DNA from 2 places in the Peribacillus sp. NPDC097224 genome. Region 2 is predicted to be linked to the other one. Evidence: riboswitches for the same ligand, from Rfam matches in the RefSeq annotation. Region 2 holds a riboswitch; the other holds the start of a gene.

The links. A riboswitch is a leader RNA that binds a small molecule or an ion and turns the genes downstream of it on or off. The one in region 2 is predicted to bind preQ1.
Region 1: another riboswitch for preQ1. It lies ahead of queC (7-cyano-7-deazaguanine synthase QueC); the one in region 2 lies ahead of ACIQXR_RS10895 (QueT transporter family protein).

Annotation. Positions count from the first base shown of each region.
Region 1 covers NZ_JBIWDK010000007.1:259,848-268,192, reverse strand. Annotated here, with positions in the region: gene queE (7-carboxy-7-deazaguanine synthase QueE) at 1-687, opposite strand, end outside; gene queD (6-carboxytetrahydropterin synthase QueD) at 680-1,150, opposite strand; gene queC (7-cyano-7-deazaguanine synthase QueC) at 1,150-1,812, opposite strand; PreQ1 riboswitch class I at 1,871-1,913, opposite strand; gene ACIQXR_RS15270 (methyl-accepting chemotaxis protein) at 2,099-3,778, shown strand; gene ACIQXR_RS15265 (hypothetical protein) at 4,319-4,519, shown strand; gene pgsB (poly-gamma-glutamate synthase PgsB) at 5,248-6,429, shown strand; gene pgsC (poly-gamma-glutamate biosynthesis protein PgsC) at 6,445-6,894, shown strand; gene ACIQXR_RS15250 (CapA family protein) at 6,905-8,164, shown strand; gene ACIQXR_RS15245 (gamma-glutamyltransferase family protein) at 8,275-8,345, shown strand, end outside.
Region 2 covers NZ_JBIWDK010000004.1:294,962-303,306, reverse strand. Annotated here, with positions in the region: gene ACIQXR_RS10910 (copper resistance protein CopC) at 1-203, opposite strand, end outside; gene ACIQXR_RS10905 (ATP-binding protein) at 529-2,160, opposite strand; gene ACIQXR_RS10900 (TVP38/TMEM64 family protein) at 2,268-2,927, opposite strand; gene ACIQXR_RS10895 (QueT transporter family protein) at 3,040-3,525, opposite strand; PreQ1 riboswitch class I at 3,532-3,576, opposite strand; gene ACIQXR_RS10890 (YbaK/EbsC family protein) at 3,740-4,249, shown strand; gene ACIQXR_RS10885 (hypothetical protein) at 4,409-5,224, shown strand; gene ACIQXR_RS10880 (DUF3892 domain-containing protein) at 5,383-5,679, opposite strand; gene adhP (alcohol dehydrogenase AdhP) at 5,954-6,967, shown strand; gene ACIQXR_RS10870 (sigma-54-dependent transcriptional regulator) at 7,020-8,345, opposite strand, start outside.

The DNA.
Region 1 (8,345 bases), on a different contig from region 2:
GGGGAGCACCTTCACATCATTCAGTTCGTCATCGGCAATCACCCGATTAATTAACTGTTCATATTTTCCCAACAGTTCACTGACCAGCTGCCGATCGTCCGTCGTCACGCTGTCATCATTGCCTACCTGCAGGTAATAAGGAATGCCTGGATAGCGGGCATGTACATTCTTCGCATATTGATAATCAGCTTCATCAAATACGACAATCTTCAAAGAGATTTGATTTTCATCCCTTCTATTGGAAAGCTTAGATAGGATATCATCAAGCACTTCAAAATCGGTCTTCATCCTTGAACTTGGCGGTTTTGGTGATATCGTCAGTTCATCAATATCGAGAAACCAATCCTGCCACCGGCTACCTTGTGTCTCCACGCCAATTCTGATGTTCTTCTCTTTTAAAAGGGTGATTAACTCAGCCATATTCTTCAAGAGGCCGGGATTGCCCCCGGATATCGTCACGAAGGAGAAACCCTTGCCTCCCTTGAGTTTTAGCTCCTCCCATATTTCTTCAGCTGTCATGTGGACGATATCTTCCTTTCCTGTCCCATCCCAAGTGAAGGCGGAATCACACCAAGCACATGAATAGTCGCACCCAGCTGTCCGGACGAACATCGTCTTTTGCCCGATGACCATGCCTTCCCCTTGAATGGTCGGCCCGAAGATTTCCATGACGGGCAGCTTACTCACAGTCCATCCACTCCCGTCTTGCTTCAGCATAACTCGTCGGCGTTTCATAAAGACGGACAAATTCAACCCTAGCCCCTTTATAGTCCTTGTTTTGCAGGGCATCAGCCATCTTTTCATAAATCCAGACGACGATATTTTCAGCTGTTGTATTCATAAGTGGCAGCGTTTCATTCAAATAGCGGTGGTCAAGATGAATGTCGATTTCTTTTTTCCAGATTTCTTTGATGTCGCCAAAGTCGATCATCAACCCACGGGAATCATTATAGCCGCTTATGCCAAAAATGACTTTATACGTATGGCCATGCAGATTCTTGCATTTCCCTTCATAATCATGAAGATGATGAGCTGCATCAAACGTGAATTCCTTGCTCACGAGCACCCGTCTTTGATGATAGTTCAATTGATTACGATGAATGTCCTGTTCTATTTTTTGAAGCTTATCGACAATCTTGAACCCATACATTATAGGTTCACCTGCCGTCTAATCACATAGTCATCCAGACCCTTTTTTCGAAGCTTGCATGCCGGACACTCCCCACAGCCATCTGCTATGATTCCGTTATAACAAGTCAGCGTCTTTTCACGAACGAAATCAAAGGCACCCAGTTGATCCGCCATTTCCCATGTTTCTTCTTTATTCAGCCACATAAGCGGCGTATCTATAACAAAAGACTGATCCATCGAGAGATTCAAAGTGACATTCAACGATTTAATGAACACATCCCGGCAGTCTGGATATCCGCTAAAGTCCGTCTCACAAACACCCGTTACAATATGCTTCGCCCCAATTTGGCTTGCAAGCACTCCTGCGAAGGACAAGAACAGTAAATTCCTTCCCGGTACGAATGTAGACGGTAACTCCCCTTCTTCCCCGTCCGCCACAGCAATGTCACTTCTCGTCAACGCGTTCGGCGCCAACTGGTTCAACAACGACATATCCAAAACATGATGGGGGATGTCCAGTTCCTTTGCAATATTCCGTGCACAATCAATTTCCAAGCTATGACGCTGATTATAATCAAACGTCACTGCCTCCACTTCCGAAAAACGCTTCATGGCCCAGAATAAACACGTCGTACTGTCTTGTCCCCCACTAAACACCACTACTGCCTTTTCTTTCTTCAACATTATGAAAAACTCCTTTTTTACGGAAAAAAACAGCACCCTAAGAATAGAGTGCTGCTTTTCCTTAGTTTTTTTGAGAGGGTAGCTAGAACCTCTTCCGCCTAAAGCGGATTATAATCTTTTCTCTATAATCATAACGCAATATGCGGGATCATATCAATATATTCCATAAAAACAAAGAAATCCCCTGTCTTTTCAGCCCAATTTCCCCTTTTCTCTTTAAATATCGGTCCCCATTTCCGATAAACAGAAGGTAAACTAATCTACCGAAAAAGGGGCCGTATACTTGAAAAAGATTAAAACAAAGGTATTGTTAGCATTTATGCTAGTCATATCTTTATGCATCATATTAGGAGCCTATAGTATTTACAGCAGCAATAAGTCTCTTAAACATTCTAGAGATATCATCGACCATGAATTGCCTCTTCTTATTAAAGATGAACAATTACTCTATAACCTTTCGCAAAGAATGGCATTTGTTAGAGGGTATATCCTATTTGGAGATGAACAATATAAAGAGGATTTCCTAGCTTATACCGAAGAAAGCAAACACCTACAAGAAGAGCTATTAGACTTATCCGACTCTGAGAGAACGAAAGAAATCATTGAAACAAGCATTGATTGGAGAACCATGATCGAAGAACGCGTCTTTACCCAGTATGAACAAGGAGATGAAAAACAGGCGAAAGAAATATTGCTAAATGAAGTAGCGCCCATAAGCACGGAAATAATGGATGGCTTCAAAGAGCTCGCTTCCGAGCGCGAAAAACTGATCGTCGCTTCCGGAGAGACCGTCATCAGCAGTGGAAAATCCGTTAAAAAGACGAGTATCATTTTATCCATCATTACAGTCATAGCAGGAATTGGCCTTGCCCTTGTGACAGCCAACCTCATTACCAAACCGATCCTAAGGATCCGAGACAGGATGAAGCTAGTGGAAAAAGGTGAACTGAACCATGCACCACTTAAGCAGACATCAAACGATGAACTCGGGGAATTGACGTTTTCTACAAACGAGATGCAGAGAAACCTTCGCAATATCATCGAAAACATGCTGAATGTATCCGAATCCGTTACAAGCAAAAGCGAAGAGCTGACCCAATCGGCAAATGAAGTGCAACAAGGAAGCAGTCAAATTGCAACCACTATGTACGAGCTGTCAGAAGGCTCTGAGTCACAAGCCAACCAAGCAACAGAAATCGTCCGTATGGTGGAAGAATTCTCAGGAAAGATCCAAAAGGCACACAGTGAAGGAGAAGAAATTTCCCAAACCTCCACCGAGATCCTGTCCTTAACAAAAGAAGGAACAACCATGATGCACAAATCCGTACAACAAATGCAAACGATTGATAGGATTGTGAAACAGGCAGTCGATGAGGTAAAAGGCCTCGATTCACAATCCCAGGAAATTTCAAAGCTCGTTCAGGTCATACAGGACATTTCCAATCAAACCAACTTACTCGCCTTAAACGCAGCCATCGAGGCGGCACGCGCCGGCGAACATGGAAAAGGATTTGCCGTCGTCGCCGAAGAAGTTCGGAAACTCGCGGAACAAGTTACAGATTCTGTGGGTGACATTACTGGAATTGTTACAGCCATTCAAACAGGTTCTAAAACCGTCGTTCACTCCTTGGAAGATGGATATACACAAGTAGATGAAGGCACCCAACAAATTACCATTACCGGCCAAACCTTTGAAACCATCAACCATTCAGTGGGAGCCATGAGCAAAAAGTTACAACATATAACGAATGACTTACACTATATCTCTACCAATAGCATAAAAATCAACCAGGCCGTCGAAGACATTGCAGCCGTTTCCGAAGAGTCAGCAGCAGGCATTGAACAAGTGTCCGCCTCAGCACAGCAATCCAGCTCTTCAATGGATGAAATCACCAATCATGCCAGTGAACTTGCATCATCGGCTGAACAGTTAACAGATCAGGTTAAAAGATTTCAATTATGATGAAAGCCGCTTCCCACGCCTACCTTGTGGGAAGCTTTTCCTTGCATTTAGCTAATCCTATGAAGTTAATAACAAATATATCCTCTTCATTAAAATTGTTTCAATATAGTGAATACGGGGAATAAACTAATAACAACACAAAACAAATTATATAAAAAATTCACCATGAATCTTATACAGAGAGAAATAATTCAACTTACACTATTATTTTCTGAATATTCAATGTATAATTAATATTACTCCAGTAATATTTACATCAGTAAATAGTAGAATAACTACTTCCTCTCTAGAAGTGTCAGCACACTTTTAAAAAGCATTTGAACCAACTCTTAATTACTCTCATTCGAAACCCGATCAACAGGAGACTCTCTAAACAGACGAGATGGCCTTACATCAATATCGTATTCCAAAACCAGAAAACTGAGCATATATAACCACTTTACCATTTATTATTTCCTATTTTGTAATAAAAGGTTAATTTTCACCTGAAGTGTGTTACTATTAACCTAATACTTTTTAACCACACAAGGAGGAATTCATATGAAACGATTTTTCAAATTCATAGCAAAGTTAAACGAAGGGAAAGCCCAAGAAGAATTCTTTCGCAACGAATATGAAAATTACTTGAAGATGAATTCTGCCGATAAAGGAAACAGAAGATTAGCACCTATGCTTTATGTTATAGATGGCGGTAAAAAGGACTCACTACCAATGGTTTCTAATAGAAAGAAATCAAGTTAAAGTTACTATCATATAGTCCCTATCATTAATAAGCAAAGATTCATTCGAACCCTAAACCTACAAGCTAAATTAAATAGTATCATTCACAAAAGCTCAGAATAAATTCTGGGCTTTTTTTATTTATCCTACATTAACACTATATTAATAGAAGAAACTAGTCATCGCTTTCCAAAAATTAATTTAATCCATTTAAATTTTATATAGCCCTATGGGTATTTATCAGTTTTTTAGCCAAAAATCAATAAAAAAAGCAGTGTGTGCTTCAGCCCATTTTTATCCAAGTTTAATCATGGTAAGGAAAAGGGGTCAATGGAATCAGCCTGATGGAAAATTCCATTTTATGTAATCAAAAGATAGAGAGAGTGGGTCTATACAATTACCCAGCCTGAAAATATGAATCTCTTCTTACTAATCACTATATAAAAATAGTTATTAAGGTACAGGAATAAACGCCCACACTTTATCTATATATCACCATATTTTTAGAATATAATGGTAATACCCTTCTTTAACTTCTCTTAGCCAAGACTAACATTGGGTATTTCTAGTTATGCTATCTCCATAATTTCCGAGACCCTCTTAGTGAAAATGTCACTACTTTATAGATAATAATGTAAAAGAATAAAAAAAGTTATATTAATATATAAATTTTACTGTTGCTTGTTTAGTTTAAAATCATGTAGTGTGTATTCAGTAAATCAAATACATAAATAAAGAGAGGTTAAAAAATGGCACCGATATTTATATGTGCATTATTTTTGCTTGGCTATGGCATAGTCGAACAAAAACGCCATCAAAAGCGTCTCGACTCCATCCCCGTACGTGTCAACGTAAATGGGATCCGAGGGAAATCCACTGTAACGCGTCTTATTACAGGTGTGATCAAGGAAGCGGAGTACAAGACAATAGGAAAAACAACCGGAACATCCGCAAGAATGATTTATTGGTTTACGGACAAAGAAAAACCGATCATACGTCGTCCTGAGGGACCGAATATCGGGGAACAACGTCGTGTAGTTAAAGAAGTTGCTGACTTAGGAACTGAAGCATTAGTTTGTGAATGTATGGCCGTTCAGCCTGACTATCAACTAATCTTCCAAAATAAAATGATCCAGGCCAACATTGGGGTTATCGTAAATGTGCTTGAAGACCATATGGATGTCATGGGACCAACATTGGATCAAGTTGCAGAAGCATTCACTGCAACCATACCCTATAATGGTCATTTAATAACCATCGAGGGCGAACATTTAGAGTATTACAAAGAAATTGCCAAACAACGTAATACAAAGGTTATCGTAGCCGATAACTCAAGGATCTCAGAAGAATTCCTACGTGAATTCGATTATATGGTATTCCCTGATAATGCCTCCCTTGCCTTGGCTGTTGCAGAAGCATTGGGCATCGATGAGAAAACGGCATTCCGTGGCATGTTAAATGCACATCCAGATCCAGGTGCCATGCGTATCACTAAATTTGGAGATGCTAGGCAACCGACTTTCTTCGTTAATGGATTTGCCGCCAATGATGCGTCATCTACATTGAATATTTGGGACAGGGTAAGTACCTTCGGATACAGCACGGAAGCACCTATCGTAATCATGAACTGCCGTCCTGACCGTGTGGACCGTACAGAGCAATTTGCAAGAGATGTATTGCCTTACATAAAATCCGAAATCGTCATTGCCATCGGTGAAACCACTTCACCAATAACGAAAGCATTTGAGCAAGGCAAGTTAGATACAGTGGAATATTGGGATTTAGAAGAATGGTCAACGGAAGAAATCGTTGCCAAACTGCGTCCAGTCATGAAAAACCGAATCGTTTATGGTGTCGGTAACATTCACGGAGCAGCAGAACCATTAATTGACGCATTCATGAAAACTAAAACGAAGCAAAAAGCGAGTTAAGTAGGAGGAACCTTAATGTTTGGATCGGATTTATACGTAGCCCTAGTACTAGGGGTAACACTGAGCCTTATTTTTTCAGAAAAAACGGGTGTTGTGCCCGCCGGACTTATCGTGCCAGGTTATTTGGCATTAGTTTTTGATCAATGGCAAATCATGCTGGTTATTATCATTATAAGTATCTTAACTTATTTCATTGTCGCTCACGGACTTTCAAGATGGGTAATTTTATACGGAAGAAGAAAGTTTGCCGCAATGATGATAACAGGGATTTGTTTAAAACTCGTATTGGATTTCGTCTATCCCGTCATGCCTTTTGAGATTTTTGAATTCCGTGGTATTGGTATAATCGTCCCTGGCTTGATCGCTAATGCCATTCAAAGACAAGGAATGCCATTAACACTTGGCAGCACGCTTTTATTATCCGGAGTAACTTTCGGTCTAATGAACGTGTATTACCTATTCTGAGGTGGATAAAATGAAACGTACTTTAAACGCAAAAGAAAAAACACTTATCTTTACAAAGCGGACGAAGAAAAAGAATCTCAAATATACAGCAATCGTTCTACCAATATTAATTTTCATCTTAGTCATTACGTCTTGGCTTGGGAAAACGAAGGACGTGGAGGTTGTTGCATCGAAACCAAACGATATCCTTACGATGTCTATGGTCGGAGATGTAATGATGGGCCGTTATGTTGAGAAAGTAACAGACCAACAGGGATTTGACTACCTCTACCGTTATGTGAAGCCTTATTTTACTGCGTCTGATTATGTTAGCGGAAATTATGAACATCCTGCATTAAAAACTGATGTTTCTAATTACAAAGTAGCAGACACTGAATATCCACTACACTCCTACAAAAGTGGAGTCGAAGCCGTAAAAAACGCCGGATTCACTGTTATGACACTAGCCAATAACCACTCATTGGATTATCAAGAAGAGGGTTTACTTGACACAATTGATGAATTTGAAAGTGTCGGAATGGATTTTGTCGGTGTTGGAGCGAATAGAAAAGAAGCTAAATCAAACGTCGTCTACGAAGATATTAATGGAATTCGTGTGGCCACACTAGGTTTTACCGATGAAATGCTCGATAATGGAGTGGTAACTAATAATAAACCGGGTATATTAAACTCCAATCCCGACTTATTATTCGAAATGATAGGAAATGCCAAGGACGCAAAAAAAGGAAATGCAGACTTAGTTGTCGTTAATATGCACTGGGGATTAGAATACGCTACTTCTACAACCGGACGTCAAACGGAATTGGCTAAGGCCATCATCGATGCAGGGGCTGACATTATAATAGGTCATCACCCCCACGTACTTCAATCGTTTGATGTATATAAAAATGGTCTTATCTTCTACAGCTTAGGGAACTTTGTATTTGATCAAGGTTGGACACGTACAAAAGATTCTGCGATGGTCCAGTATCATCTAGCAGAAGACGGACAAGCTACAATCGATGTACTTCCATTGCAAATCAAGGAGGCTACACCAAGACCTGCTACATCTTCCAGTGATAAATCAAGAGTTTACCGTCAGTTAACAAAGGAAACAAGTGAAAATGTACAATGGACTGAAAAAGATGATAAGATAGAGATTAAATTGGACCATAAGCGTGTAATCAACCATAAGAAAGAACGGGAAGAAACTGCAACTACAATAAAAGAAGCAAAAGAAGCAAAAAAAACACAAGATGATATTGCAACCCAAGAAAGCATTGAACAGTAAACACTACCATACAACTAGATATTGCGTGAATAAGAGTCTTACTAACTAGCATTAATATAATTAGAAGACATACATCTTAGAAGCTCACACCGAAAAGAGGCGATCAATCAGTGGTTTATCCTTTCACACGGAAAGTACTCTTTTCCCTCTGTTTGCTCATTGTTATAGCAGGATGTTCAAA
Region 2 (8,345 bases):
TTCCCCTCTTTGCTGTACATGGCAAGTGAGTGAAAGGAAGATTGTATAGTTTCACTGAATTGAATGCTGATCTTTTCAGGTATAGTATCCAAGCTCTCATTTGGGCTAGGATTCGAGCTCAAAACGGATGCATGGCCAAAGGCCGTTACCGGTAAGATAAACAAGGCAAGTAGACTGACGAACAGCCATATGTAATTCTTCATTTTGTTGTGCCAGCAACCTTTCTTAGTACTTCTATGAACTAGTATAAAATGAAAATGTGAAATAACAGTGAAAAAATGAAGAGAATCTCTCTACATTTTCTTGATCTATAAGCTAATTATTCTATTTCCTATTATGCATCATTAAGAAATAATTAAGCTTACCATGGTACTCTGACCTTACCATATTACAGGAAATGTAGGGGGGAGTACGTTGAAAAAGATAAAAAAGGCGAGAAGGTGATTTTAGCCGGTTCAATCGTGTGTATGGGGACGTTTACTTATATCCCGAACACAACAAAATAGGACAAGTAAACAAGTACTTATCCTATTTATATATCGGCAATTCAATTTTAACTTCGGTACCATGGTTTAGTTTGCTACTAAAGTGTACTTTTCCTTGGTGCGCTTCGATAATACGGCAACTTACGGTCAGACCAAGCCCAGTCCCTTTTTCTTTAGATGAAAAAAAGGGCTCCCCGAGATGTTTCATGCGATCTTTCTCGATTCCACAGCCATTATCCTTGATTGTAACGGAAATGGAATGGCTAATATGCTCAATTTCTATCGAAATATGGGATGCTGTTGCTTCCAGAGCATTTTTGACCATGTTGATGAATACTTGTTTAAGCTGGTTTGCTTCGCATAAAATAAGCGGTATATCGTTTTTTACCTCGATAGAAATTTGAGCGGAAGAAGAATCGGCTTCTACAAGAAGCAAGGCTCTGACTTCATCCATCAATTCTACGATCTGATTTTGACTGAACATGATTTCCTGAGGCTTTGCTAGGACAAGCAATTCGCTAACGATTAAGTTGATCCGGTCTAATTCGCTAAGCATGATGGTGTAATATTGATCATGGGGTTGGTCGTTTTTTTTCAGTAGTTGAACGAACCCTTTTAAGGACGTTAAAGGATTGCGCACTTCATGAGCAACACTTGCTGCAAGTTCACCGATGATCGAAAGTTTCTCGGATTTTCGTAAGCGTCTTTCTGTTTCACGAATTTGTGTTACGTCTTTTGCATACGTAATGATACCGGCTAATTCTTTGCCCACTAACATGGGAACAAAAGTACAAGAAAGTAAAATGGAATTCCCGTATTTGGTAACAAACGCTATATCTTTTCCTTTTTTAATCCCCTTTTGATTTTCCACGACATATTGACAGGATGACTGGATGAGCTCTTTAGCTTCTGCGGAAAAATCCAAATCTATAAAAGGGTCCCCTTGAACCTCACCTTTACGAAATCCAGTGACGGTTTCAAATCTTGGATTGACGTTTATGATGGTTCCTTTCAAATCAAGCATTAACATGGGGGAAGGGTTGTGATCAAACAAAGATTTATAACGCTGTTCACTAGCAAGCAATTGACTTTCCGCGGTAATTCTTTCTGAAATATCCCTACCTATGACTACTAACCCTTTTCGTGAACCATCTTCATGAAATAATGGGACTTTGATGGTATCGAAGGTCTTAAAATGACCGTTTGGCAGTGGAATATTCTCCTCACAACGGGTAATCTTCTTCATTGCCCATGTTTCTTGATCGGAATCTTCACAGTAAATCAATGAATCTCTGTAGAATTGGGAGTACTCGGCAAGCTCGCTATCTTTTTTTCCTTTATAGTCCACACTCTCCAATTGGAATAACTGAAGTCCAAACGTATTCGATTCTAGCCATCTACCTTCTCCATCCTTAAAATTCACAAAGTCTACCATTGAGTTAATAAGGGTACTTCGAAGTTGTTCTTCTTCTTTTAGTTGTTTGAACTCTTCTCTTTTAGATAAGTAGAGAAATAAAATCAAACCGATTAATAGGACAAAGATGAACCCTTCTGCTCGCTGGAGTTGAAGGAACGCCTCTTTAGTATTCAAGGAATTCGTTAAATAGTAATTGAAAACAAGTAATGTGGTCATTCCAGAAAGAATGTAGATTACTAATATGATACGTCTCGGCATATGGGTCTCCCTGAATTCTCCGACATTTCAAAGCTGAAATACATACACATTTTAACAAACTATTGGCTGAAAATATACGATTCCACACAAAAAAACAGGCAGCAAGGTTACCTGTTTTTCTTAAAGAGTGATAGGTTCTTTTTTTTCTTGAAGCGCTTGTAGATAAGGAAAAAGGTTAAGAGCAGGAAACCGAGTACAATCAATGTATATTGATTCATCTCTACGGAAAGAAGTCCATATGGAATTAAAGAGAGAAAGAAGAAGTAGATGAGATTGCCTAATGCTGTTGCCATTAAGAAATCTTTGAAGGTGACGGAACTAACTCCAGCTGCAAGGTTTATTAAACTTGTCGGTATGAAAGGGAAAATTCTACCGGTAAAGACATACATAAACCCATGATCCTTGACGGAATCCTGCCAGTCGGTACCCATCTTTCTTAAAATCAATGACTGGAACCAGTGCCTGGCAGCGTAGAAAATGGTTCCTGACGCGACCACGCTTGTTAACCAACTCCATAGATACCCGAATGCAAAGCCAAAGATCGTTACATTAATTGTTAAAAGTAAAATCAGGGGGATGACAGTAAAGGAGTTCTGAATGATCATCAAAACGAACGTCACTACAAAGGTAAGAAGGAGATTTTCTGTCAATATGGATATCACGGATTCCAAGTCGCTATTCCAAATCATCGTGAATAATTCTGAATTTAGCCCGATGAATGTTACTACAATCAGAAGGACGAGTAACATCAGTATTTTTTTCTGCAAAAAGTCACCACCATTTATCAATTTTTTTGAGTATGGTTGAAAAAAAGAGCCGCTGCATGTAGCAGACAGCTCTTTGGATATAGATTGTTCTTTTACTTTATGCACAGTGAGTTCAAAGCAACTTTCCAAATTGAATTCTTTTATTCATCATATAAATGATGGGTGCCCCGATCAGTAGGACGAGGAATTCCCCGGCTGCTGTTGTTGCCCAACTTATTAAGAATGGCAATCCTAAGACTAGATTCAATTCTATGGCTATTAGGAACATCGTAACCGTGAATATGATGATGGTCATGGCCATTCGACCCTTAATGCCCGTTATGAAACGGGAAGAAAAGATGACAAGCAATAAGGCTATCAGAGATTGCCCGACCCCAAAAATCAAGTCATATGCCCCTAACTGTGAAAAGAAAAGGTTCGATATGAACACACCGACGACTATGCCGGATATATATTTCTTATTAAATACAATAAGATGATTCAACATTTCGGGAATGCGGAATTGAAGCACCCCAAACATAATCGGCTGAAGCACGAATGAGACAGCGATATAGATGGCAGCCAATAGACCATTTATCGCGAGCGTACGAATATTCATTTTTTTCTCTCCCTAGTTTTTTATCGTGGGATGGTTACGAACCACGTTAGGCTTTTGCCCGAAGTTTAATAGTATCGTATTTTGGCCTCTTTCGTCAATTTCAAGATTTTATGCGAAATATTGAATATTTAGAATAAAGGAAAGAGATTTTGCTTTACTATAGTGAAGAATGGTACGATTCATAAAAAGAGTTAAAGGAAAGGGATGAAAGTAAATGTCAATCGAGAGTGTTAGGGCCCACTTTAAACAATGGAACAGGGAACATGATGTGATGGAATTCAAAACATCTAGTGCCACAGTAAACCAAGCTGCGGAGACAATCGGGGTTATACCCGCGCGCATTGCCAAAACGTTGTCATTTAGGGGAGAAGGAGACCAAGCACTTTTGGTCGTGGCCGCTGGAGATGCGAAAGTCGATAATAAGAAATTCCGGAAAATGTTTGGGTTCAAGGCAAGGATGTTATCTCCAGAAGAAGTTCTTGAACAGACCGGACATGCAATCGGGGGTGTCTGCCCATTTGGATTGGCAAATGAACTGGATGTTTACTTGGATGTTTCGATGAAACGGTTTGAGACAGTTTTCCCGGCTTGCGGGAGCGCGAACTCAGCCATTGAACTTTCACTCGGGGATTTATTTCAATTCTCAAAAGCAAAGGACTGGGTAGATGTTTGCAAGGACTGGGAGCAAGAAGTGAATGAAGATATGCAGAAACATATCATTTGAATGAAGATATGCAGAAACATATCATTTGAATGAAGATATGCAGAAACATATCATTTGAATGAAGGAATAAAGTCCACTTCATGTGGACTTATTTCTGATAGTGGGGAGTTATTAGGTTCTAATGAATTAGGATAGAATGCCAATGATGGAGGGTCATGGATGTCCAATGTAGAGTACAAAAACAATAATAGTAGTTATCACAGTCTTAAAAATCTATATGAGGAAAATATCACGGTCAGAAGCATAGCCCAAGAGTTTGAGTTTTGTGGAAAAGATGAATCGGCCATTGATATCAAAAATGTAATGGAGGAAAAACACTTTGATACATTGGCCGTGAAAGACCAGGGGGAAATCGTTGGTTATATCGATAGACATGAACTTGGCGAAGGGAACATTTCGGATTATATGAAGCTCTTTTCCCCAAGGGAACTTGTATCGGATTCAACGCCCTTGATCCAATTGTTAGGCATTTTTAAGAAGAAAACGAGGGTATTCGTGTTAGAGAATAATTCAATCAAAAAGTTAATCACGCATGCCGACCTCCAAAAACCACCAATCAGGATGCTGATTTTTGGCTATATCACTTTATTGGAAATGAGACTTAGTGATATTATCATGCATCGATTCGGGGGTGAAAGCTGGTATCCGATGATTAGTGAGGATCGTCTACATAAGGCAAGTGAATTATATGAAAGGAGAATGGAGAAAAATGAGGAGATTAATTTAATTGAATGTCTACAAATTAGTGATAAATTCGACATTATTCATAAAGATAAAGAGTTGAGAACATTTTTTCAAATCCCATCCAAAAGTAAAGGGAAGAAAGATGCCAATGCCATCAGGAAGTTACGGGATAAGATTTCGCATGCTAATGAACTTGGGATGGATATGTCTTGGATTGAAATCATAGAAGTGGTCGAAATCTGTGGCCGCTTGCTGGAAATCTCTGAGTCCTATCATTATGAATGGGGGTAAACAGATAGAAGGATTGGAGAAAAAGGGAGAGTGCTGGTTGCTCCATTTTCAATATCCAGGAAAACCTTGAGGAAGTCGTTAGGAGAACCTGTTAGTATGCGGTTCTTTTTTTGTTGCGGAAAAAAGCTGCCTGAATGGAAGGCAGCTTTTCTCGGTCTTTAAAATTCAGGCAGTTCATCCAGATTATTTTCTTTAATGCCATCAGGCTCACTCCGCAAAATGTCCCGACCATATTTATGAAAGACATCTACGTTTGCGAGTGCACCAGCCTTGGCTTCTGAAAGAGCGGTGGGATAGTCCAGTTCCCTTCCGGTATTTGTCTTGATGGCGATGATATTATCCTCTTCATTCTTCCGTACGGCGACAATTTCTTCTTTGTCGTTCCCACCTTGTTGGTTCGCTTGTGGCGTTCCTTGTTGTTTGTAGGATTCATAGGCTTCTTCAAATGTGTCCATTGTACACCTCCTCTTTATAGGGTGAACCATTTTTCCAGCAATATACGAACTGGTTTTCGTCATCATTGAGCCGGATTTCTGTCATAATGGGCCGAATTTTCGGCTAGGATTTACGTTTGAACCTAACTTGATTGGACTTTTCTGTTTGGCATGGCACTTGCATTATAAATAAGTGGAAGTGAGAAAAACACGGACCTAAGGGAGGAATAGAATCATGAATGTAAATCAGGGGACAAGTACGGTGGAATCGAAAACATTGAAGGATGTTAAAACAATGAAGGCAGCGGTCGTCAATGAATTTAAACAAGAGCTTGAAATTAAGGATGTACCGATTCCGGATTTAGAGTATGGTGAGATTCTAGTTAAAATTAAGGCATGTGGCGTATGTCACACGGATTTACATGCAGCACATGGCGACTGGCCGGTGAAGCCAAAGCTCCCGCTTATTCCTGGACATGAAGGAGTAGGGATTATCGAGAAGGTAGCAGAGGGCGTCACAACATTGAAAGTCGGTGACCGAGTAGGAATTCCATGGCTTTATTCGGCATGTGGCGACTGTGAATACTGTTTGACGGGTCGTGAAACGCTCTGCTTGGATCAACTGAATGCAGGATATTCGGTGGACGGAGGATATGCGGAATATTGTAAGGCACCGGCAAAATATGTTGTCAAGGTTCCGGAAGGGCTAGATTTTGCCGAGGTCTCCCCAATTTTCTGTGCAGGTGTGACGACGTATAAAGCGCTTAAGGTTTCAGAAGCAAAACCAGGGGACTGGGTCGCAATCTATGGTATTGGCGGACTTGGGCATGTTGCGCTTCAATATGCGAAGGCGATGGGATTCAATGTCATTGCCGTCGATATTCAAGATGATAAGCTTGAGCTGGCAAAAGAACTAGGAGCGGATTATACAGTGAATGGGTTGAAGAGCGACCCCGTTCAAGCAATTAAGGATAAAGTTGGTGGCGTACAAGCAGCTATTTCTGTTGCCGTAACGAAAAAAGCATTTGAACAGGCTTACAGTTCAGTCAAAAGAGGCGGAACACTCGTCGTGGTCGGATTGCCGAATGATGAACTTCCTATCCCTATTTTTGATACGGTATTAAATGGGGTAACGGTGCGAGGTTCAATCGTTGGTACAAGAAAAGATTTACAAGAATCTCTTCAATTTGCGGCAGATGGAAAAGTACGGACGAATATTGAAACAAGACAGCTTGATGAAATCAATGATGTGTTTAAAATGATGGAAAAGGGTGAAATTAACGGTCGTATCGTTTTAACAATGGAATAGAAAAAAATGAAAGGGTGTCCTATTAATGGGGGCACCCTTGTTCATATAAGAGTCAGGTATGTTTTTTTTCATTTAGTATATAACGTAATTTCCTCATTGAAATCTGTAGGCGCTTGGCGGCTTCATTCCGGTTTCCATACGTTTTTTGAAGGGTTTGCAGGACGAGCTCTTTTTCGATGGTAGATTCGAACTGTTTGATTTCCAAGAGTATGTTTTCAAGCGTCAGCTCATCTTTTTCATTAAAATCGGCTACAAGTTTCTTCCGCCATTCTTCGAGAGGGTTTTCAGGAGAGTGAAGATCCATTGTAGCTTGTTTCTTGGGTGAAATGACCTGATGGGTAGGGAGAACGATATCTTCCGCAGTGATATCCTGTCCATGATCTGCGAGGGTTAAGGTTCTCATCACGGTATTAGATAGCTCACGTATATTTCCGGGCCAGTCGTATAGCTGTAATTTTTCAATAGCCTCTTGTGAAAAGGATACATCTGCCTGACCATTCCTTTCGACCAGATGCTCGACAAGGAGAGGGATATCCTCTTTTCTATGACGTAATGCTGGTATTTCAAGAGTGACAACATTCAGGCGGTAAAATAGATCCTCCCGAAATTTATTGTTTTCTACTGCTTGCTGAAGATTTTCATTAGTGGCAGCTACCAATCGTGCGTTGGTCCGTAATGTCCCACTGCTTCCGACCCGCATAAATTCCCTAGTTTCCAAGACCCGCAGAAGCTTGACTTGGATGGCTGGACTGGCATCAGCAATTTCATCAAGGAAAAGGGTTCCATTTCCGGCTATTTCAAAAAAGCCTTTTCGTTGTTGGGTTGCACCGGTGAATGCGCCTTTTTCATGGCCGAATAATTCACTTTCAAGCAGGGATTCTGAAATAGCTCCACAATTAATCGCGATAAAGGGCTCGTGGTTACGCGGGCTTGCTGAGTGAATGAAGCGGGAGAGCACCTCTTTACCCGTTCCCGTTTCCCCTTCTATTAAGACATTAACCGATTTTTGAGCGACTTTGAACGCCATTTCTGTCAGTTCTTTCATTATGACACTTTCACCGACGATGAGACCGGAGTCCCTGGCCAGTTTCTGAAAGAAATGCTGATTCACATCCGTGTTTTCATTCAGGAGGTTTTCAATCTGCTTTTCTAATATCTCAATATCGGCAAAGGGTTTTTCCATATAATCACTTGCGCCAAGTTTCATTGCGCGGACGGCGGTCTTGACTGTGCTGTAACCAGTCATGATGAGTGCCTTGCAACGAGGTTGTTTTTGTTTGAGATGTTGTAAAAGGGAAAGGCCGTCACAATCGGGAAGCTTCAAATCAATCATCGCAGCATCATAATGCTCCTGATTAAAATCGATTGCATAAAAGTC